Regions from separate parts of the Paenibacillus sp. 2003 genome, predicted to be linked through region 1. Evidence: predicted binding sites of a transcription regulator. Region 1 holds the regulator's gene; the other holds the start of a gene.
What was found. Region 1 encodes CtsR, which represses protease genes until heat stress. Its sites were predicted from a motif close to ATGGTCAATAAAGGTCAAACA; they were not measured.
Positions count from the first base shown of each region.

Region 2: a site for CtsR is predicted at 5,003-5,023, ahead of clpP (ATP-dependent Clp endopeptidase proteolytic subunit ClpP). Genes of this name have one in related genera too.

Region 1 covers NZ_JAVDTB010000015.1:351-12,160, reverse strand. The annotation lists gene ispD (2-C-methyl-D-erythritol 4-phosphate cytidylyltransferase) at 1-115, opposite strand, end outside; gene J2X75_RS29325 (PIN/TRAM domain-containing protein) at 198-1,283, opposite strand; gene J2X75_RS29320 (nucleoside triphosphate pyrophosphohydrolase family protein) at 1,457-1,852, shown strand; gene pssA (CDP-diacylglycerol--serine O-phosphatidyltransferase) at 1,979-2,710, opposite strand; gene disA (DNA integrity scanning diadenylate cyclase DisA) at 2,756-3,832, opposite strand; gene radA (DNA repair protein RadA) at 3,846-5,213, opposite strand; gene J2X75_RS29300 (ATP-dependent Clp protease ATP-binding subunit) at 5,486-7,948, opposite strand; gene mcsB (protein-arginine kinase McsB) at 8,134-9,204, opposite strand; gene mcsA (protein-arginine kinase activator protein McsA) at 9,233-9,757, opposite strand; gene J2X75_RS29285 (CtsR family transcriptional regulator) at 9,789-10,250, opposite strand; gene J2X75_RS29280 (GNAT family N-acetyltransferase) at 10,712-11,810, opposite strand, start outside.
Region 2 covers NZ_JAVDTB010000010.1:143,887-155,696, forward strand. The annotation lists gene gpmI (2,3-bisphosphoglycerate-independent phosphoglycerate mutase) at 1-170, opposite strand, end outside; gene tpiA (triose-phosphate isomerase) at 172-924, opposite strand; gene J2X75_RS26845 (phosphoglycerate kinase) at 961-2,142, opposite strand; gene gap (type I glyceraldehyde-3-phosphate dehydrogenase) at 2,294-3,301, opposite strand; gene J2X75_RS26855 (sugar-binding transcriptional regulator) at 3,408-4,433, opposite strand; tRNA gene J2X75_RS26860 (tRNA-Arg) at 4,861-4,935, shown strand; gene clpP (ATP-dependent Clp endopeptidase proteolytic subunit ClpP) at 5,112-5,708, shown strand; gene J2X75_RS26870 (stalk domain-containing protein) at 5,875-6,972, opposite strand; gene J2X75_RS26875 (SIMPL domain-containing protein) at 7,360-8,112, opposite strand; gene J2X75_RS26880 (HPr family phosphocarrier protein) at 8,269-8,538, opposite strand; gene whiA (DNA-binding protein WhiA) at 8,793-9,731, opposite strand; gene J2X75_RS26890 (gluconeogenesis factor YvcK family protein) at 9,738-10,724, opposite strand; gene rapZ (RNase adapter RapZ) at 10,738-11,637, opposite strand; gene J2X75_RS26900 (ROK family glucokinase) at 11,689-11,810, opposite strand, start outside.

The sequences.
Region 1 (11,810 bases):
GCGTATGTATGAAAACGGGCTTGTCCTGCAGCAACAGAAACTGTTTGCTCTCGGTCGTCCCCATCCGGGTTCCGCGACCTGCTGCCACAATGACAACGCCCCACCCTTTATCCATGCCGCAATCCCTGCCTTGTCTGTCAGTTTATCGTCCAAAGATATACAATATCATTCAACGATACACTACCCATCATACCGCTTTATTGGGCTTTTTCCAACAGTTTCGGCTTGGCAAAAATCATTCGTCCCGCTGAAGTCTGTAACACACTGGTCACCAGTACTTCCATCATCATGCCGATATACTCGCGTCCGCCCTCCACAACGATCATTGTGCCATCATCCAGATAGGCTACACCTTGACCATGCTCCTTGCCATCTTTGATGATCTGCACCATGATCTCCTCACCTGGCAGAACAACCGGCTTAACCGCATTGGCGAGATCATTAATGTTCAACACAGATACACCCTGGAGTTCGCACACTTTGTTCAGGTTAAAGTCATTGGTGACCACTTTGCCCTGAAGCACTTTAGCCAGTTTAACCAGTTTGCTGTCCACCTCGGAGATTTCCTCGAAATCCCCCTCGTAGATTAGGACTTTTACATCAAGTTCCTTCTGGATTTTGTTCAAAATATCCAGTCCACGCCGTCCTCTGTTCCGCTTGAGCAGATCCGATGAATCAGCAATATGCTGTAACTCCTCCAGAACAAATTCCGGAATTACGATCGTGCCTTCAATAAATCCGGTTTTGCATATATCAGCAATACGCCCATCGATAATAACACTGGTATCCAGAATTTTATGTTCTTCCATCCGTCTATCCTCGTCCACCTCGGGATGACCCCATCGTCCAGACATCCAGAAGGCCCCCAGATCGTCTTTCTTCGCCATGGCAAGGGCATAACCGGAATAAGCACTAATCACCGTCAGCGCCACTTGCAGCACTTCTCCTGCCGTCCCCATCCATCTCACAACAGGGTAGAGCAACAAGGCCACCAGCAACCCAGCAACGGTACCTGCGGCACCTGCAGCCAATTCGTTCATAGGTACTTTTGCCAATGAATTGATCCCACTATGCAGCCTGTCTGCCATCAATGTTCCACCAATATTACATACAGCCATAAACATTACAGCTCCCAGCAGCGTCGATATACCAGCTCCCAGTAATCCTGCGGACTGAATCCACTCCGCCATCCATGGGACCGATTTTCCTGCCAGATGATATGCCGTGTAGCCGAACCATGCACCGCACAATCCTGTAAAAGTTAAAATGCCTTTTTTCCACATTAGTCCCTGCACCTCCTTCAATGTATCTTGATCTTTATATCCAGTATGATCCAATTCCTGAATTGCTAATCCCTTCCGGAAGAACTTTTTGGAAATGTTGAAATCGTCAGTTGAAAGTAGGTAAATTATTGGCATATAATGAATTCAATTCATATCCCGAGGTGAGTGGCAAAATGAGTACGCTAAGTTTACAGGCTTTCCAGGATCAAGTTTCTGAACTGTTGCTGCGTCATCGCAGCCTGATTGATGTACTGTCCAAAACGGGACAAGCCGGAGCGTCTGTTAACCGTGCCGTGTCCAAAGCCATTACCGAATGCGGCTGCATCGAGCTGCACGCCACCAAGCAGAAATATGCCCCAGAGAGCGACATCGCTCAAACCAAGGGTTTGCTGGAAACGCATGTGGAGGGTGAGTTGTGTGAGAACTGCAGAGAGGTCATTAGCTCTGAGCTAGGGCGGAACCTGTTCTACATGTCGGCTCTCTGCAATCTGCTGGACATTAACATGGAAGAGGTCGTAAATCACGAATCACAGAAGTGTTCAACGTTAGGGATGTTTAATCTGTCGTAAGAAGATATGTATGTCGTTCGCAAGGGTTTCTTTTACCGTAAATAGATCTGAATAAACAAAAAGCACGCATTCTCCAGTTCAGGAGAGTACGTGCTTTCTTTGTATATTGTCTGTCACCAAGGCTACTTAACGATCGGAAGGACGGGAAGATTTCTCATCCTTGCGCTTTTTCGCCCGACTACGCGAGGCCGCTGTTCGCACGTTATGCTTCATTCCATACAAGGCGTATAACACCAACGGAATAAAGATCAATTTGGATAACTGCTCCGGGAAAATAACGGCTACAGCTATGGCAAATAACACAACCCACGGTGCAATCCAAATTGCCTTGCGTGGCAAACCGACCTTTTTGAAATTGGGATATTTAAGCGAACTCACCATCAGATACGATAACAGCAATGTAGCAATCATCATGCTAACCGGGCCAATATCCTTATTGAACAAGGACAGTGTAGCCAGTACCCCGCCGGCTGCCGGAATCGGCAGACCTGTGAAGTATCCGGGAATACCCGGACGAACGTTAAACCGTGCAAGACGAATGGCTCCACAGATTGGAAAAGCCGATGTTGCAATCCAGGCGAGGATCGGCATTGAATCTTGAAACGACACCATAAATATGATCAGGGCTGGTGCTGCACCAAAGGAAACCATGTCAGACAAGGAATCCAGTTCCTTGCCGAATTCACTTTGGGCATTAAGTGCCCGTGCCACTCGGCCATCCAGACCATCCAGCAGCATCGCTACAATGACCATAATGGCAGCCAAGCTGTAATTTCCATCAATCGCAAGCAAAATTGCCATCATTCCAAGAAACAGATTACCCAGGGTAAAGAGATTCGGAATGAATCTGGTTAGCATCGTTGTTTCACCTCATCCATTTCAAGCCTTTATATAGGCAAACCCTTACATCTGTCTGTCGATAAACATCTGCTCCTGCAAACGTTTGAGGCCTTCCTTAATGGTCCGGGCACGAACTTCACCAATACCATCCACTTCGTCCAGTTCTTCAATTGTAGCCATAATAACATGAGGCAATTGTTCGAATTGATCCACCAGGTTATGGATAATAACATTGGGCAGGCGGGGGATCTTATTTAATACCCGGAATCCACGAGGGGCAACCGAATCCTCAGAAGTAGCGGCTGATGAAGGATAGCCGAGAAGACGGACAATATGATGTGCATCCAGCAACTCATCGTCCGACAATCTTTTCAGTCCCACGATAATTTCACGGATTTTGTCATCACTGTCGTCACGGGCATAGTCCTTATACAATAACCAGGCTTCTTCTTCCGTTGTACCCACGAGTTCTTCCATTTGCATGGAAATGAGTCGTCCCTCATTCCCGAGTTCATGAATATATCGTTTGATTTCCGTTTTGATCCGCATCACCATTTCGGTACGCTGAATCACATTAACCACTTCAGGAATCGTCACCAGTTCCTCAAATTCAGAGGCACTCAGATTCGTAAGAGACTGTGTTAATACCGCTTTGTATTTCTCCAGGGTTTGAATCGCTTGGTTTGCTTTGGTCAAAATAACCCCGATTTCCTTGAGGGAATAACGAAGTGTTCCCTGATACAAGGTAATGATATTCCGGCGCTGTGATATGGATACGACCAATTTACCCGTTTGCTTCGCTACACGCTCCGCCGTCCGGTGACGGATCCCCGTCTCTGATGAAGAGATCGAGGAATCGGGAATTAACTGGGTATTGGCGTAAAGAATACGCTTCAGATCTTCGCTAAGAATGATGGCACCATCCATCTTGGCGAGTTCGTACAGATAGTTGGGGGAGAAATCACAGTTAATCGAGAATCCCCCATCCACCACTTCCATGACTTCAGGGCTGTATCCTACAACAAGCAGTGCGCCCGTCTTGGCGCGCAGCACATTTTCCAGACCTTCGCGGAAAGGTGTACCTGGTGCGATCAGCCTTAATAATTCATTCATATTATCCAGTTGGCTCGAATCTTTCATCTTGTTATGCCCCCTAATCTAAAGCAACCGCTAGTGCATCTGCCACGGTATTCACACCGATCAGTTGTATCCCGCGAGGATGTTTCCAGCCCTTTAAGCTTTTTTCTGGTAAAATGACACGCTTGAAGCCCAGCTTCGCGGCTTCCTTCACTCGTTGTTCGGCTCGTGATACGGCCCGAACTTCACCTGTAAGACCGATCTCGCCAAAGATGACGTCATCCGGCTTGGTCGGTACATCTCTCAAGCTGGATGCAATGCTGACCGCTACCGCCAAATCTACCGCGGGCTCATCCAACCGTACTCCACCAGCCACGTTCAGATACGCATCCTGGGTCTGTAAAAACATGCCCATCCGTTTCTCCAGCACTGCAATGATCAGATTTAATCGATGCAGATCTACCCCTGTTGCCATACGGCGGGGAGAAGGGAAATGGGTAGTGGAGATCAACGCCTGTAATTCCACGAGCAGAGGACGCGTCCCCTCCATACTGGCAACTACTGTTGAACCTGCTACACCCAGTGGACGTTCTGACAAAAAGAGTTCGGAGGGATTGCCCACCTCACGAAGTCCATCCTCGCCCATTTCAAAAATGCCAATCTCATTGGTGGAACCAAAACGGTTCTTCACCGCACGTAGCAGGCGATACGTATGATGCCGTTCTCCTTCAAAATAAAGCACGCAATCCACCATATGTTCTAACATACGTGGACCGGCAATGGCACCTTCTTTGGTAACATGCCCCACAAGAACCGTTGCAATGCCTCTGCCTTTGGCAATTCGCATGAACCTTGACGTACATTCCCTTACCTGTGCTACACTACCCGGCGCACTGGTAACTTCGGGAAGATACACCGTCTGAATGGAGTCGATGACAAGAAAATGCGGCTGGATCTGATCCACCGCTTCCTCTACACGTTCCATATTGGTTTCACACAGTACATACAACTCGGCAGAGAGTGCCCCGAGGCGGTCTGCCCGCAATTTGGTTTGCTTGACTGATTCCTCACCGGAAACATATAACACACGCAAACCCGAATGCGTTAAAGCATGAGACGTCTGCAACATCAACGTTGATTTACCAATACCCGGATCTCCACCCACCAGAACGAGCGAACCCGGAACGATTCCACCACCCAATACCCGGTTCAACTCTCCGATTCCAGTCTGTACACGCGGTTCCTGACCGCTATCTATATCTATGATAGGAAGCGGTTTATCTTTACTGTCAAACAGAGGAGAATTTCTCCCTTGTGTTTTGACCACCGTCTCTGTTTCTTCCACCATTGAATTCCATGACTGACAACCCGGACACTTACCGTACCACTTGGGGGCTTCATAGCCGCATTCCGTACATTGAAACTTGGTTTTAACTTTGGCCACTTCAGCACTCCTATAATTTAGTTTTATAACAGCATTTTGCATTATTCGACGAATTTCACCCAAACTCCCTGACGTGCAGGGTTACTAAAAGTTTACCATTGTTTGAGATTTTTCGTAAAGGATTATCGCAAACTTTACACATGTTCCTGACATAATCATGTCCGTCTTCTGTCCAAAATGCAAAAAATCCTCCCCGGCCGAAGCCGAGAAGGATTTGATTAAGGATTAAGGAATAATACAAGCTGAAGTTCAACTCCAAAGCTTGCTGTATATTATTTGGTTTCGATTTCCTCATTCGAAGGAACAACCACGTCTTTTTTCGTAACAGACAGTGCACCGTTCTCTTCGTCGATGAGCAATGAATCCCCTTTGGTTACGTTACCTGTGAGCAACTCTTCAGACAATTTGTCCTCGATATGCTTCTGGATCGCCCGACGAAGCGGACGCGCACCGTAAGCTGGATCAAAGCCGGCTTTGGCAAGGAAGTCCTTGGCATTGTCGGTGAGTTCGAAGTCAACTTCGTATTCACGCAGCCGTTTGCGAAGTTCCTCGCTCATGAGGGTAACAATCTCTGCAATGTGTTTCTGTTCCAAAGAGTGGAATACGATAATTTCATCAATCCGGTTAAGGAACTCTGGACGGAAGCTTTTCTTCAGCTCATCCATAACTTTACCCTTCATGTTATCATAATCCGCACCTGCATCCACAACTGCTGTGAAGCCAAGTGTAGAGTTACGTTTGATCGCTTCGGCACCCACGTTGGATGTCAGGATAATCAACGTATTCCGGAAGTCAACAACGCGACCTTTGGAATCCGTCAGACGACCATCTTCAAGCACTTGCAGCAAGATATTGAATACTTCCGGATGTGCTTTCTCGATTTCATCGAGCAGGACAACGGAATATGGTTTGCGACGAACTTTCTCTGTCAGCTGGCCACCTTCTTCATATCCAACATATCCTGGAGGCGCTCCGACGAGTCGGGAAGTCGAATGTTTCTCACCATACTCGGACATATCAATCCGGATTACTGCATTTTCATCACCAAACATTGCTTCAGCCAGAGCACGAGCAAGTTCTGTTTTACCTACCCCAGTAGGACCGAGGAAGATGAATGAACCCATCGGACGTTTTGGATCTTTCAATCCAGCACGAGCACGACGAACCGCACGGCTGACCGATTTCACAGCCTCATCCTGGCCAATGACACGTTCATGCAAAATCGATTCCAGATTCATCAGACGTTGTGTCTCTTCTTCTTTCAGCTTGTTCACCGGAATTCCTGTCCAGTTGGCTACCACTTGTGCGATATCCTCAGGTGTTACTTCAGAATCCGTGCGACCTTGTTTTTCTTTCCATTGATTCTTCGTTACATCCAGCTCTTCACGGATTTTTTGTTCCGTATCACGAAGCGCTGCGGCTTTTTCGAACTCCTGACTTTGAACTGCAGCGTCTTTTTCCTTACGGATATCTTCCAGACGGCTTTCCAGTTGTTTCAGGTTTGGTGGGATCGTGTAAGAGTTCAATCTTACTTTGGAACCCGCTTCATCAATCAGGTCAATCGCTTTATCTGGCAGGAAACGGTCTGTAATGTAACGGTCAGACAGTTTAACCGCCTGCACAATTGCTTCGTCCGTAATTTTCACGCGGTGATGCGCCTCATAACGGTCACGCAAGCCATGCAAGATTTGAATCGCTTCTTCCGGAGAAGGCTGATCTACAGTAATCGGTTGGAAACGACGCTCAAGCGCTGCATCCTTCTCGATGTATTTACGATATTCATCCAGTGTTGTCGCACCGATACATTGCAATTCTCCACGAGCCAGAGCCGGTTTCAAAATGTTAGAAGCATCGATGGCACCTTCAGCTCCGCCTGCGCCAATCAAGGTATGCAATTCGTCGATAAACAGGACAATGTTACCTGCTTGGCGAATCTCATCCATGATTTTTTTCAGACGATCTTCGAACTCACCACGATATTTGGTTCCAGCGACTACAGAACCCATATCTAGGGTCATTACACGTTTGTCGCGCAATGTTTCCGGAATCTCATTTGCAATGATTTTTTGTGCAAGGCCTTCAGCAATCGCTGTTTTACCTACACCTGGCTCACCGATCAATACCGGGTTGTTCTTGGTACGACGGCTGAGCACCTGGATGACACGTTCAATTTCTTTACTACGTCCAATGACTGGGTCCAGGTTGTTCTCTCTCGCATAAGCCGTGAGGTCACGTGCCAGACTGTCCAGCGTTGGTGTGCTTACATTGGCAGGTGTGCCATTATGGCTGGATACAGCTTCACTGCTGCCAAGCAATTGCAACACTTGTTGACGTGCTTTGTTCAGGCTAATTCCCAGGTTATTGAGCACACGTGCTGCAACACCCTCGCCTTCACGAATCAATCCGAGCAGGATATGCTCTGTGCCTACATAGGTGTGGCCCAATTTACGAGCTTCATCCATAGACAGTTCAATTACTTTTTTCGCACGTGGCGTATATGCAATGTTGGTAGGTTGCTCTTGGCCACGGCCAATCAGCGTTTCTACTTCATCCTGAATTTTTTCCAATCCGAGTCCCAGGCCGATCAGTGCTTTGGCTGCGATGCCTTCGCCTTCACGAATGAGGCCGAGCAAAATATGCTCAGTACCGATGTTATTATGACCGAGACGGACAGCTTCTTCCTGCGCGAGTGCGAGCACCTTTTGGGCCCGTTCCGTAAATCTTCCAAACATCATATCTCCTGCACCTCCATGGTTTTGGATAAAACGAGGGTCATTTAATGAAATAACCTTCGTATTCTTCATATCATTTTTGTTTGCAGCCGTGCTGCGAATAAAGTCATTCGGCATTTGTACATGCCTTATTATATAAAAGCCGCAATGCGGCATGAAACCATAATTCAATACAATATCAGGCTAAACTAGGGCTGCTTCGCTGCATTGATCGTATCACGAATCAACTGAGCACGGTATATGTCACGCTCATCTGTGCGCATATCTTCCCCGAATGTTTTCTGCAAAAATCCCGGCTGTGTCATCACATTCAACTCATTCATTACCGTGATGGACAGTCCATCCAACAAGCCGAGATCCACGCCAAGGCGTACATCCGATAAGCGCTGTGCAGCTTCCTTGGAATCAACAATAGCTGCATGAGACAATATGCCGTAAGAACGCATGACACGATCCGTAATCCGAAGTCTGGAGTCGGTAATTAGCCGTTCTCTGGCAGTACGTTCATGACCTATCATCTGTAATACAACACCATGCAAGTTCTCGATGACTTCCTGTTCGGTCTGTCCCAATGTAATCTGGTTCGAGATCTGGAACAGGTTACCCATCGCCTCGCTACCTTCACCATATATTCCTCTTACCGTCAATCCCACTTGGGAAACTGCGGTTAGAATACGGCCTATCTGCTGTGTCATCACCAGGGCAGGCAAGTGCATCATAACCGATGCTCTGACACCTGTACCTACATTGGTAGGACAGCTGGTTAAGTATCCTCTGCGATCATCAAAAGCATAGTCCACATGCGCTTCAAAAGCATCATCTATTGCGGAAGCTTTCTCCCAGGCTTCTTTCACCTGGAACCCCGGATAGAGGCACTGGATACGAAGATGATCCTCTTCGTTAATCATAATACTGACCGACTCATCCTCACTGAGAATAACCGCACCATTCCTGGATTCATTCGCAAGACTTGGACTAATGAGATGTTTCTCCACCAGCACCCGTTTGTCGAGTTCGTCAATATCGATCAGATCCAAAGTATGAAAATCCCCAAAGGCATGAACGTCATCGTATTGAAGTACTTCGCTCAGCTTATTCAGCACCTCTTCCGATTGCTCATTAGAGGCAAGCATCGGGAACGGAACATGCTGAAGGTTGCGTGCAATCCGGACACGGCTACTAATGACAATTTCGGAATCAGCCGCATCACTGCGCATCCAGTCGCTGAGCGCCTTCTCTGTAAAGCGCAGATTAGGCATTACGCATCCCTCCTACTCATGACAAACTTTACTCCTGAGCTATCCCTTTTTCAAGTCCTCTGATCTGGTCACGGATCTGAGCCGCCTCTTCAAATTCCTCTTGCGCGATGCTCTCCTGGAGCTCACGCTTCAGATCAGCGATTTGCCGTTTCACCTTGATGCGACCACCAGCTCGTGCAGGCACTTTGCCTACATGGGACGTATTACCATGAACCCGCTTGAACAAAGGATCCAGACGGCTGTCAAAATATTTATAACATGAACTGCAGCCGAACCGGCCTATCTTACTAAATTGTGCGTACGTCATACCACACTCTTCACACTGAAGTGCTTTTGCAGGTGGTGTTCCTGCTGATCCACTTTTGCTGGCTGGATCAAAATCAAGCAATCCGGACAACAAGTTGTGAATGGAAAACCCACCTGCTGTTCCAGGGATCATTTCCCCTTTTTCACGGGCACATGATTCACAAATATGGAATTCCGTCTTCTCTCCATTTACGATCTTCGTAAAATGAAGTGTCGCCGGACGTTTATTGCATTCTTGGCACAGCATATTGATGTACCTCCTTTGACCCCGATAGTTTTCATTTACCGAGCAAAGATATTAACATCGCCTTCAACATTCTGGCACGAATTTGATCCCGGTAAGGAAGTTTGACTAATATAACCTCTCTAGATACAGCAGCTCGCATCAACCCGGCTTCCCGCTTGCTCAAGAAGCGTGCTTCTTCCAATTGATAGATCAGACCTTCGGCAGCTGTCTGCCCGATCTCTTCACCAATACTATGGTGCAAATGATTATGCAGAGCTGATTGGGCCGGTAATTCAATGCGCTGTATGCGAACATAACCACCACCGCCGCGTTTACTCTCTACCAGGTATCCCTTCTCGAGTGTAAAACGTGTGCTGATGACATAATTGATCTGGGAAGGTACACATGAGAATTGATCTGCCAGATCATTACGCTGAATTTCAACCATTCCTTCGGGACTTTCATGCAAAATACTCTTCAGATATCGTTCGATAATATCAGAGATATTACGCATCCAATCATCCTCCACTGTCTGAAACGTTAAGTCAATAAGGACCCACACGCCCCCACAGAGTACACCTTCTCTACCCATTTAACCAATCAGGAAAACAACGAATCTTGCTTCCACAGGTATCAACAGGAGAGCGAAGGAAGCACGAAGGTCCTTTAATATTCCCTTGATCCTCCGATGAAATGAATCCCGTATATTGGCGATCATGCATCAGATTGTTGAAAGAAAGCTACTTAAGTATTAAACCTTTAGTTGACTTTGACTTTCTTTGACTTTATAACCATTATAGCATATTTTGTGGTTTTGCCAAGTGGGGTCACTATTCATTTTTTACGATTTTACACGAAATATTCCCCAGACACAAAAAAACCTCCCCAAAATTGCTGGAGAAGTCCATTTGTCTTTCAATCACGCCGTATTTCTATATAAGCTAATCAAGTTAAATGGTGCAGTGGCAATAGTCATCAGAAGAAATCGAGCAAATAGGTTTCCCGTTCAGGAATCGCTTGTTCCAAAGCCTTGATTGCTGCTTCTGGTCCGTGAATTCTTCCGATCCGTGCCATTTCCGTTGGTCTGCGATACCCCATCAGCACTGCGGTAAGGGATTGAATATCCACCTTAATGGTCTGATCATCAGTAATAGGCTCCGATGTTTTCCATATGGACGCCGTTCCGTTCATTGCCACATTTAATTGCCATACCCCTTCATTCCATGGAGCGTGGGCATCTTCTACCTGAAGAACAATTTGCACCGGTGAGTCCTGGCTTGCAAAGGGATACTGGGATATAAACTGCTCCACACTAACGATACGCGCCATAAAATAAGGTACAATCTCCTGCTGAATTCGTGGATTATCCAATTGGAAAGCAAGCGTATCACTGGCAGGCGCCTGCAACGTAACTTCCTGGATCATGGAATCATGATTAGCAATGAAGGTCCACAGCCCTTGCCTAGCCTCTTCATTCAGATAAATGATCTCTTTAATGGTAAACTTATTTTCCTTAACCTCATATAAAAGATAACCTTGTGCTGCATCAGCTTCATCGTAATATACAGCCTTCTGGCTGCTTCCATTAACAAGAACTGAATTCTCCCACCTTGCATCATCCCGAACCAGAGTTCCGTTATAGCGCTCAGCATAAGCACTGTATACTTCCTTTAATATGCTGAGGCCCGGATCCCCACGCCGAATTGTTCCAGGTGTCGCTTTTTTCAGAGGCAAATGAGCTGTAGGTACTTTATAACGTTTAAATTCAACATACGTCTCCCATCCATACTTCCGATAGAAACCAAAAGAGAATGGATGCAAGAATGATATACTTTGTTTGTTACGATTCATTTCTTCCAACGCATGCTTCAGCAGACCCGCTACCCAGCCTTTGCGTCTATACTCTGGCCAGGTGGCTACACCCGCAATACCGCCCATCTCGAACGGTCTGCCATGAATATAGGTTTGAAAAGGGATTATGTGAAGTTTGGCTCCTAACTGCCCGTTCTCATATACACCCCATATATCTTGTGACGAAAACTGACTCCGCCGCTTTTCTTTTTGTTCATCATTC
Region 2 (11,810 bases), on a different contig from region 1:
TCTGGCAAACCTACAGCTTCACCGCAAGCAGTCAGAGTTGTATGTGGGAATTGGCTCATGAAACGGTCGTAGTTCGGTTTTTTAGCTTGCGCTACCGCATTGCCTTCCACCGTGTTACGCAGACCAAAGCCATCCATGATGATCAGTGCTACAGGTTTTGGAGCTGTCATCTTACTTCGCCCCCTCAACAAGCGCGATGAACGAAGCCGGCTGTAAGCTGGCACCGCCAACAAGCGCACCGTCGATGTCGCTTTGTCCGAGGTATTCTGTTACGTTTTCCGGTTTAACACTGCCGCCGTATTGAATACGAACTGCACTCGCAACCGTCTCGTTGTACAGATCCTTCACCAGCGTACGGATGTAAGCAATAACTTCATTCGCATCTTGGGAAGTCGAGGATTTGCCTGTACCAATCGCCCAGATTGGCTCATAAGCGATAACAACTTGTGCCGCTTGCTCTGCAGACAGACCTGCAAAAGCAGCTACTGTTTGCACTTTGCATACGTCTTTTGTTTGGTTCGCTTCACGCTCTTCAAGCGTCTCACCAAGGCAAAAGATTGGAGTCAATCCGTGACGGAATGCTGCATGCAACTTTTTATTGACAGTCTCATCGGTTTCCGCAAAATATTGACGGCGCTCCGAGTGACCAATAATGACATAATCCACACCCAGGTCTTTCAGCATTACACCGCTGATTTCGCCTGTGAATGCACCGTTATCTTCAAAATGAAGATTTTGTGCACCAATTTTGATGTTTGTGCCTTTAACGGCTTCTACCAGGGATGGCAGATTTGTAAACGGTGCGCAGATTACAGTCTCCACGCCTTCAACTTCCGCTTTTCCTTTAACTTCCTGAATGAAGTCATTGGATTCGGAAACCGTTTTGAACATTTTCCAGTTACCTGCGATAATCGGTGTTCTCATGGGTTTCAACTCCTTCATGCTATAGACTACTAAAACTTACTTGTCGTTCAATGCCACTACGCCTGGAAGTACTTTACCTTCCATGAACTCGAGCGATGCACCGCCACCTGTAGAGATGTGGTTCATTTTGTCAGCCAATTTGAACTTCTCAGCTGCTGCTGCGGAGTCACCGCCACCAATTACAGTGTAAGCTTCTGTCTCAGCGCAAGCTTCCGCTACTGCACGAGTACCGTGGGAGAATGGCTCGATTTCAAATACGCCCATTGGTCCGTTCCACACAACCAATTTGGAGTTTTTGATAACGTCAGCGTAGATCTCACGTGTTTTAGGACCGATGTCGATACCTTCCCAATCTGCTGGGATGCCATCGATGTCAACGATTTGTGTGTTTGCTTTCGCACTGAAATCGTCAGACACTACGATATCTACCGGCAGGTAGAAGTTTTTGCCCAGTTTTTTCGCTTTTTCGATGAAACCGAGAGCAACATCAAGTTTGGATTCATCCAGCAAGGATTGTCCAATTTCATGTCCTTGTGCTTTGAAGAACGTGTAAGTCAGACCGCCACCGATGATCACGTTGTCTGCAATGTTCAGCAGGTTGTCGATTACATCAATTTTGTCCTTAACTTTGGATCCGCCGATGATAGCTGTGAAAGGACGCTCAGGGTTGGAGATTGCTTTACCCAACACTTCAAGTTCTTTCTCCATCAACAAACCGGACACTGCTGGAAGCAAGTGAGCGATTCCTTCAGTCGAAGCGTGTGCTCTGTGAGCCGCGCCAAACGCATCGTTAACAAAAACGTCAGCCAGTTCAGCAAATTGTTTTGCCAGTTCCGGATCATTTTTCTCTTCGCCTGCGTGGAAACGAACGTTTTCAAGCAACAATACGTCGCCGTTGTTCAGTTCAGCGATTTGAGCTTTAACAGCGTCACCAACAGAATCGTCAGCTTTAACGACTGTTTTACCCAACAATTCAGACAAACGCTCAGCTGCTGGAGTCAAACGCAAGGATTCAACCACTTCGCCGTTAGGACGACCCATGTGGCTTGCCAAAATGACTTTAGCGCCTTTTTCAATCAAGAAGTTGATTGTAGGGAGCGTTGCACGAATACGTTTGTCATCTGTAATTTTACCATCTTCGAGCGGCACATTGAAATCTACACGGACAAAAGCCCGTTTTCCTGTCAATTCGATATCGCGTACACTTTTTTTGTTCATCTGTATTTCCTCCGCACCCATGTATTTGGTGGACCCATCAAGGGCTGAAATCCCTTGTCAATCCTGGTGTTTTTGAGAAATTTGCAAAATATTGATATATAAAGAGCGGAAACAATATAGCATCTGTTTCCGCTCTATGTTATTGCAGATATTACTTAATCATTTTTGCAAAGTGCTCCAAAGTGCGAACCAATTGTGCAGTGTAGGACATTTCATTGTCATACCAAGCTACAGTTTTAACCAATTGTTGGTCGCCAACAGTCAGAACTTTAGTTTGAGTTGCATCAAACAGGGAACCGAAAGTGATACCTTGGATGTCGGAAGATACGATTTCGTCTTCAGTGTATCCGAAAGTTTGTGGATCGGAAGCTTCTTTCATTACTGCGTTAACTTCTTCAGCAGTAACTTTTTTACCCAGAACTGTTACGAGCTCAGTCAGGGAACCAGTAGCTACTGGTACACGTTGAGCTGCACCATCCAATTTGCCTTGCAGTTCTGGAATTACCAGACCGATTGCTTTAGCAGCACCCGTTGTGTTAGGGATGATGTTTTCAGCTGCTGCGCGAGCACGACGGAAGTCACCTTTAGGGTGTGGAGCATCCAACGTGTTTTGGTCGCCAGTGTAAGCGTGAATTGTAGTCATCAAACCTTGAACGATTCCGAATTTGTCTTGCAGCGTTTTTGCCATAGGTGCCAGGCAGTTTGTTGTGCAAGATGCGCCGGAGATTACAGTTTCAGTACCGTCGAGGATTTCATGGTTTACGTTGTAAACGATGGTTTTCATGTCGCCAGTAGCTGGTGCGGAGATAACAACTTTCTTAGCTCCACCTTTCAAGTGTTTCTCAGCTGCTTCTTTCGTTGTGAAGAAACCAGTACATTCCAGAACGATATCTACGCCCAGGTCGCCCCAAGGAAGTTCTTCCGGGTTACGGTTAGCCAATACTTTAACTTCTTTGCCGTTCACTTTGAAGAAGCCATCGTGTACTTCAACATCGCCATCGAAGCGACCTTGAGTTGTATCATATTTGAGCAAATGAGCCAGCATTTTAGCGTCAGTCAAGTCGTTGATTGCTACTACTTCAATGCCCTCTACATTTTGAATACGGCGGAATGCCAAGCGTCCAATACGTCCAAAACCGTTAATACCTACTTTAATCATGAGTAAGTTCCTCCCAAGTTTTGATTAATTTTTTATGAAACTTATATATTCAAGACAGACGGTGAAGTCCGTCAAGACAACAATAGTTGTGTTGCAAAGTAAACCCTTATTCCATTTCAGCAACGATGACTTCGGCAGCTGCCTCATCAATAATCAGAATATCTTCCTGACCAAATCGCAACACGGAATGTATAGCAGCAGCTTTGCTTTTGCCACCTGCAATTCCAATCACAACATCGGTTCGTTCAATATCCTGAAGTCGCATACCCAGTGTAAGCATGGTATGTACCACCTTACCCTGATCATTAAAGTAATAACCGAAAGATTCAGATACGGCTCCTTGCTCCTGAAGTTCATCTATAATCTCCGTCGCAAGTTTACGTCTTGTCGCCATCTCCACGGCATCACCAATTCCATGAATAACAATCCGCGATTTCCGAATCAGCTGCAGAATCTCCTGAACACTGGGATCCTGGATTAATGATTCATAGGCATGATCACTAAGCAAATCCGGTACATGCAAGAGTTTGTATTGCGCTCCTACCCGTTTTGCCATCGTGGATGCAATCGTATTTGCCTGAATTTCAAGGCTTTCTCCAAGTCCACCACGTGCCGGTACGAACCAGACACCTTTGAGCGATGTTGGCGGAGTCAGTTGCTCTGCGACTTCGGCCGTTGTTGATCCGCCAGTAACGGCGACAACGTCGTTGTCACTCATGATATTGCCGAGAGCCTTCGCTCCGGCTCTGCCCAGTTCCCTTTTGGCAAATGGAGAAACGTCCGAATCACCAGGAACCACAACTACCTTTTGCAGACCGTAGGCTTGCTTGATGCGCTCTTCCAGCTCGGATAATCCGAACAACTCTTTGGCTACGGGCTCTAACTGCTGCAGCAAATCATACCCTGCCTCGCTGATCTTCATTCCTGCACTGTCAATTTCAATAAGTCCCTGAGCCTTTAACAGATCGGTCTCAGCCCTCAGAACCCGCTCGGTCATCTGCATGGAATTAGCTAACGTTCTCCGTCCGATCACATCCGATAACATGATCTGTTGCAGAATCGTATACCTCTTTTTCAAGATATCCATGAGATCAGGCAGAAGCTGCTTTTGTACTTCTAAAATCGTTCGCATGCTTTCCACTCCCGCAAGTTCTCGTTCCAAGCTCTCTTTCGTGGCCCTAAAACGTCCCGGGTTAACTTTTTAAGTCCCACGTCTATTCTACCTAAAACTGACGTGACATGCAAGTGTTTCAACGTGTTATTTCGACACGCATTCAGCGTTTGTACGCGCCTATTTTCACAATCCTAGACTTCCATGATCAAGGACTAGCTCGCACATACCATATATAGAAGAAACAAATGAATTCCATCTACATATCGCTCAGAATCACATTTCATACCGCATGTCCAAAACCTCTAATAGCATTTACTTAAATGCACTCTTTATCCACTCTTCTTCATCATGATCATTTTCAGGTGAATCCAAACCAACTACCACAACGAACTGCTTGCAATTAAATATTTCATGAGCTATAATCATTATTGCTGTCACATAATGTGCGCCCGTGGTCCAATGGATATGACGTAGGCCTCCGAAGCCTGAGATCCAAGTTCGATTCTTGGCGGGCGCGCCATTTTTATTTAACAGCTCATAACCCATTTAACCAATGAAACCGGAAAGGTTTCTTTTTTTTGTAAGTTAGTTTGACTTTCTTTGACTTTTTGTTTGGAATTGTTTATTATGTGGGTAATACGGTAACAGTTTAAGTATAAACACCAATAACATTTACATTCCAAGGAGGTTTTTCACGTGAGTTTTATTCCAATGGTCGTTGAACAGAGCAACCGGGGTGAGCGCGCCTACGACATCTACTCCAGATTGCTGAAGGATCGTATTATTTTCCTTGGTAGCGATGTTAATGACGTAGTGGCTAATGCCATTATGGCACAGATGTTGTTCCTGGCTGCGGAAGATCCGGAGAAAGACATTCACTTATACATCAACAGCCCAGGCGGATCAATTACAGCCGGTATGGCGATTTACGATACAATGCAATTCATCAAACCGGATGTATCTACCATCTGTGTAGGTATGGCCGCTTCCATGGGTGCATTCTTGTTGAATGCCGGTGCAAAAGGTAAACGTTTTGCGTTGCCTAACAGTGAGATCATGATTCACCAACCACTTGGTGGTGCTCAAGGTCAAGCTTCTGACATCGAAATTCGTGCTCGCCGCATCCTGAAAATGCGTGATACCTTGAACCGCATCATCTCTGAGCGTTCAGGTCAACCGCTGGAGCGGATTGAGAAAGATACAGATCGTGACTACTTCATGAGCGCTGCTGAAGCTGCCGATTACGGTATCATTGATAAAGTTATTGAAAACGTAGGTTCCCAAGGCATCTAAGTGTTATGTAGACCACGGGCTACGCGTTAATATATCAACACCTAACATAATCAGCAACACCTCATTGTGTTGTCTATACGGGAAGAAGCCCTCATCATAATCATGATGAGGGCTTCTTTTTTCATTTTATAAGAAAGATAACTTAAGATTGCATAATAATGATTCTTTATTTGGTTCCCGTTACATTACTGAAAGGTTCTGTGCCTTTAGGGAGAAGCTCTTTATACGTAAATGGCATTTCAGGGAATCCCTCTGCGTACGCCGTATACTCATACAACTGGAAGAACACGACCACACCCGTTGGTGTCACATAGAAATCTTGATCTTTATTCAACCCTTTATAACCATCGAGGTATCCGCCGCGGGCTTTCAGTTGTTCACCCACTTTTTTACTCAACGTCTCACGCATGGTTTTGTTATTTTGCAGCACATCATCTAACGCAAGCTCCTTGCCTGTGTCCAGTGCAAAGGTGTGGCCCGTACGGTATGTCATACCATGAGCGCCAGCATAATCTTCGTATCGTTGTGTAATGAGTCCCAGCACGCCTTTTTCGTTGTACGTCACTACATAGGAGCTCTCAAATGCATATGGACGGTTGGCTGTTGCACCGCCGAATTCAGATGTCTGTTTTTTGAAGTCAGCTACATAAGCATCCACTTCGTCTTTGAGCACTTTGTTGATTGCCGCTTCAGCTTCTTTGCTGGCAAGTCCACTCACTTGCGGATATTGAACATCTACTTCAGCATTTTTTACAGTGACATTAACTGTTGCCGCTTTAATTTTAACGTTATTTTGTTTCACCTTGCTGAGTGTCAACGTTTTGGTTTTGCCATCCCAATTCCCCTGTACACCCAAATAATCTCTCATTGCTGAGAATGGAATATACAATCTGCCGTTGATCAGCTTTGCGTCCACTTGAGGATAATAGTTGTTAATTCGAACACTCGGCTCGCCATCCAATAGGCTGATCGTCATCGTGTTATTGGCTGCTGTCAAAGCGTACTCTTTGGTTTTCGCATCATATTTCAGAGTCCCACCTGCCACATCTTTAACCGCCGTAAGAGATACCCAAGTTGAGCCACCTTGAAGAAGTCCTTTTTGAGCGAGTGTTTTTCCACCCGTCTTCAGGGTCACCTCAGCTGTGGTTGTCACTTTCGAGGATACCGATGCTGCCTGAACCGAACTGTCCTGCCACACCGAACCACTACCTACAATAATTCCTGCTGCAAGCAAAGCACTTGTCCATTTTTTCCATGATGTCATATATAAAACTCCTCTCTGAATTCACAATTAGGGATCATTGCGTATGTAATCCTGACCTGATCGCATATCTCATACGCTCACCTCTCTATTATAATTAACCCGATTTCGGAAAGGTTTACAGCTCGAGTTACAATGTTGATGAATATCAGACCGAAAATATATGGGGATATGACCTTTTTGTCACGAACAACTATACAAAAAAGATACCAATATACAGCATTTCATGTTGCTTCAAAAGGTACCCTCCTATCTAACTTCATCAAAGTTTGCTTTTCCAACAAAAAAAGACTCTGTCCACAGGACAAAGTCTTTGTCATTATTTCGTTGTACCCTTCAAATGACACTTGAAAAGGTTACTTGAGCTTACAACCCTTAGTTCAATCTTGTTTATTTCATTTCATACGTGATATTCAGGATTGTGCTTACTTTAACCTGGCCTGTTTCAATCTCAGTGCCACCTGCTGTATCTTGTGCTTTGGACATCAACGCCTCGCTTGCATAGAACACAGGCACATTGGCATCACCTTGGCTTACGGAAAGAACAGCACCCAGTTGACGTTTAACTGCTTTTGCAATGGCGCCAGCTTTCACATCTGCATTGGCAACAGCCTTCTCAATCACTTGGGACTCATAACTTTCCGGATTTTCTACAGTAAAGCGCACGTTTTCAATATTGTTGGCACCTGCCCCCGAAGCAGCATCGAGCAACTCGCCGATCTTGTCCATCTCACGATATGTGACAGTCAGCGTATGATGCGCTGTATATCCTTTAATTTGCTGTCCGTCTTTTTCGCTATACGTATAGTTGGGTTGTACAGAGAACTGACTCGTTTGAATGTCGTCTGCACTGATCTTCCACGTGTTCTTCAGCAAATTGGATACTTTTTGAACTTTGGCAGCATTCGCTTTTTGAGCAGATGCAGCTGTCTCTGCAGTACTGTTCACACCAATGGACAGATAAGCGATATCAGGCTTCACCTGAATCTCACCTTTACCCACAACATTAATCACATTCTGTTGTACTCCCTGAACCTCTGCAGCGTAAGCATAGTTGCCTGGCGCAACCCATGCTGTTCCTCCAACAAGCAACGTACTTGCCACCAACACCGCACCAAACGGTTTCATCCATTGTTTACCCATCACGATAGCCTCCTTATGTGTTAACATCTCAAACTTTAATCGATTTGATACCTTAACAGACGGGACAAATTCCATAATGTTGCACTTGACGATAGCATAAACATGAAAAACGCAAAAAAGCCCCTTTCGGGACTTCTTCATTGGATTGATCATATCTTATTGGTTTTCGAGCTCTTCCTTGCTTACCAGACTAACTAAAGCGTTTACAGCCTGTTCGGCATCCGCGCCTTCTGCACTAATCTGGATTTCCGTACCTGTGCTAATTGCAAGGCTCATGATCCCCATGATACTTTTTGCATTAACTTTTTTGTCGTCCTTCTCGACGAACACTTCAGACGAGTACTTATTCGCTTCTTGAACGAACAGTGCCGCAGGTCTGGCATGGAGACCCGTTTTCAAACGGACAACTACCGGGTGCTTTGTCATGGAAACTTACCCCCTTTTATGAAATCTGGACATTAAATACACAATTATATTTATACAACATTATACCATTAACCCGTGCAGGACACTAGAAGAAAAAACTCAGGGTGCTTTGACGGACGTTATCTTGCCCTATTTCATCTTTTGAACAGCACATCCAATGACCTAAGTAAGTCTTCTAGATCCTTAACGATTGACTTTCCCGACCTTTCTGTTCAGCAGAAACAGCCGACCTTGTTACTTTACCCTATGCCAACTTATCCATAACGTTCTGCGCGCACTTTCTCAGCCAACTCATCAATTTTACGAAGCCGATGGTTCACTCCTGACTTGCTGACTGTACCTTTAAGGAGTTCGCCCACTTCCTTCAGATTGATATCTGGATGAGCCAGTCGAACCTCAGCCACCTCGCGAAGTTTCTCAGGCAGCGATTCCAGACCAACTTCCTTTTGTAACAACCGGATATTATCGATTTGTCTTACCGCAGCGCCAATGGTTTTATTCAGGTTGGCAGTCTCACAATTGACAATCCGGTTAACGGAGTTACGCATGTCTCGCATAATTCGCACATCTTCAAACTTGAACAAGGCCTGATGAGCACCAATGATGCTGAGCAGCTCAATGATTTTCTCGCCTTCCTTGATGTATAGGATGAATCCTTTTTTCCGTTCTATACACCGGGCATTCAGATGAAATTCATTGGCCAGGTCAACTAGTGCCTGACAGTGCTCTTCATACATGGACGCAATCTCCAGATGGTACGAGGAACCTTCCGGATTATTAACCGATCCACCGGCCAGAAATGCACCGCGAAGATAGGCCCGTTTACAACAGTTCTGCTGAAATAACTCCGTATTAATCCCTGGCGTAAACAGAAAACCTTCCGATACAATGTGAAGACTATTGAGAATCTCCTGTACCATGGTTGGAATACGAACAATATATACATTGTTCTTTTTCAGCCGCATTTTTTTGCGGACCAGTAATTCCGTATGCACTTGAAAATGCTTTTTAAGCAGAGAGTATGCCCGTCTTGCAATGGCGGCATTCTCCGTCGAAATATCCAAGATCACTTTTTTATTCGATAACTGCACTGCACCAAGCATACGGATGAGGGCTGAAAGTTCCGCCTTTTCGCAGCACGGTTCGCTCTCGATCATGGTTAACTCTTTTTTGGTCTGTGCTGCAAACGACATGGGACTTCACCTCTTCCGTAACATCCAATTTTGTACCAGCTGGTAGATGTGATGACTTAACTTGTCGGCATCATGACGCAGATAAGTCTTGAACAGAACAAGGGTATCTGCAACCACCTGATAGCCGGCGCTTTCGAGTACATTCATATCCAGTACAACCGGTTTTGCTCCTTTTTCCGCATACTTATTCTGCACTTGCAGCGGAATATCACCATTATTTACGATAACATAGTCGAAGAGCTGATGACCTATATGCTCGTGTACCGCCTTAAGGTGGTCACTTACCGTATAGTTATCTGTTTCTCCAGGCTGTGTCATCACATTACAGATAAACATCTTCACCGCATCAGCCTCTACCACAGCTTCTGCAAGCTTAGGTACGAGCAGATTGGGAAGGATGCTTGTATAGAGGCTGCCTGGCCCGATCAGAATGGCGTCAGCTTGACGAATGGCCTCTACTGCCTCTGGCAACGGCTCCACGTGATCCGGTTCAAGGAAAACACGTTTGATGCGTCCACCCGCCTCAGGGATTTTGGACTCACCTGTAATAATTGTCCCATCTTCCATCTCCGCATGCAACACAACGGCCTGCCCGGCTGCTGGCAATACCTCACCTCGAACGGCAAACACGCGGCTAAGCTCCCGCACTGCGGTCACAAAGTCGCCCGAAATATCCGTCATTGCAGCCAAAATCAAATTTCCCAAGCTGTGGCCTGCAAGCCCCGCGCCTGTATTGAAACGGTACTTCAACATATCTGAAAGCAATGGTTCTACATCAGCCAGTGCCGTAAGCACGTTGCGAATGTCGCCCGGAGGCGGCATCTGTAGCTCATTGCGCAGGATGCCTGAACTTCCACCGTCATCTGCAACTGTGACGATGGCCGTGATATCCAGCGGCTTTTCTTTCAAACCGCGTAACATCACGGATAATCCGGTTCCGCCGCCCATTACAACTATTCTCGGACGTTCTCTTCGTGGTCCGGCCTCTTTCATCCCTTCACCCTCTTCAATGACGGTCCCGGTCAGCGTCGCGATGGCTTACGGTGACAGCTTCTGTCTCGCTGCTTCCCAACATCTTGCCCAAATATTCCGATATTGCTACCGAACGATGCTTGCCTCCGGTACAGCCGATTCCTATAATAACCTGGCTTTTGCCTTCCTTCCGGTATTGCGGAATCAGGAAATGCAGCATATCCAGCAGCTTGGTCAGAAACGCCTGTGTCTCTGGCCACTTCATAACATATTCGTACACATCACTATTCTGTCCCGTATTCGGTCGTAAATGATCAATATAATGCGGATTCGGTAAAAAACGTACATCAAACACCAGATCAGCATCAATTGGAATGCCATATTTGAATCCAAACGACGTAATATTCACTGACAGCATTTGGCTTTCCAGATGAGAAAAGCGGGATATGATGCGTTCTTTCAGTTGGGCAGGCTTCATTGTACTTGTATTCAGTACCTGAGTCGCAGAGTTTTTGAGTTCCTCCAACATCTTGCGTTCCAGTCGGATGCCGTCCAGCGGCATGCCCTCAGGAGCCAGAGGATGTCTGCGCCTGCTTTCTTTGTAACGCTGAACAAGGACAGAATCTGTAGCATCCAGGAATAAAATTTCGCAATGAATGGTAAAATGATCTTTAATATAGTTCAAAGACTCGGACAGAGCCGTAAAGAATTCACGCCCGCGCAGATCGATAACCAATGCAACCTTACCAATCTTGCCGTTTGACTGTTCAATTAGTTCCGCAAATTTCGGAATCAATACCGGCGGCAGATTATCCACACAGAAGAAACCCAGATCCTCCAGGCTTTGTACTGCAATGGTTTTACCTGCTCCGGACATGCCCGTAATGATAATGAGCGTGGCGCCTGTGCCTGGTGAGCCTTCACCTTCAAGCATAAATGTCCCCTCCTTATCATATTGCTGTCTTCATATATTGTTACGAGGTCACTAGGAACGCAAGAGAAGACCTGCTGCACCCACAATACCTGCATTATTACCAAGTGTAGCTTCCAGAATCTGAACCCCATCTTGCAACGGTTCTGGCGTCAGCTTAGCAAACACAGTACGGA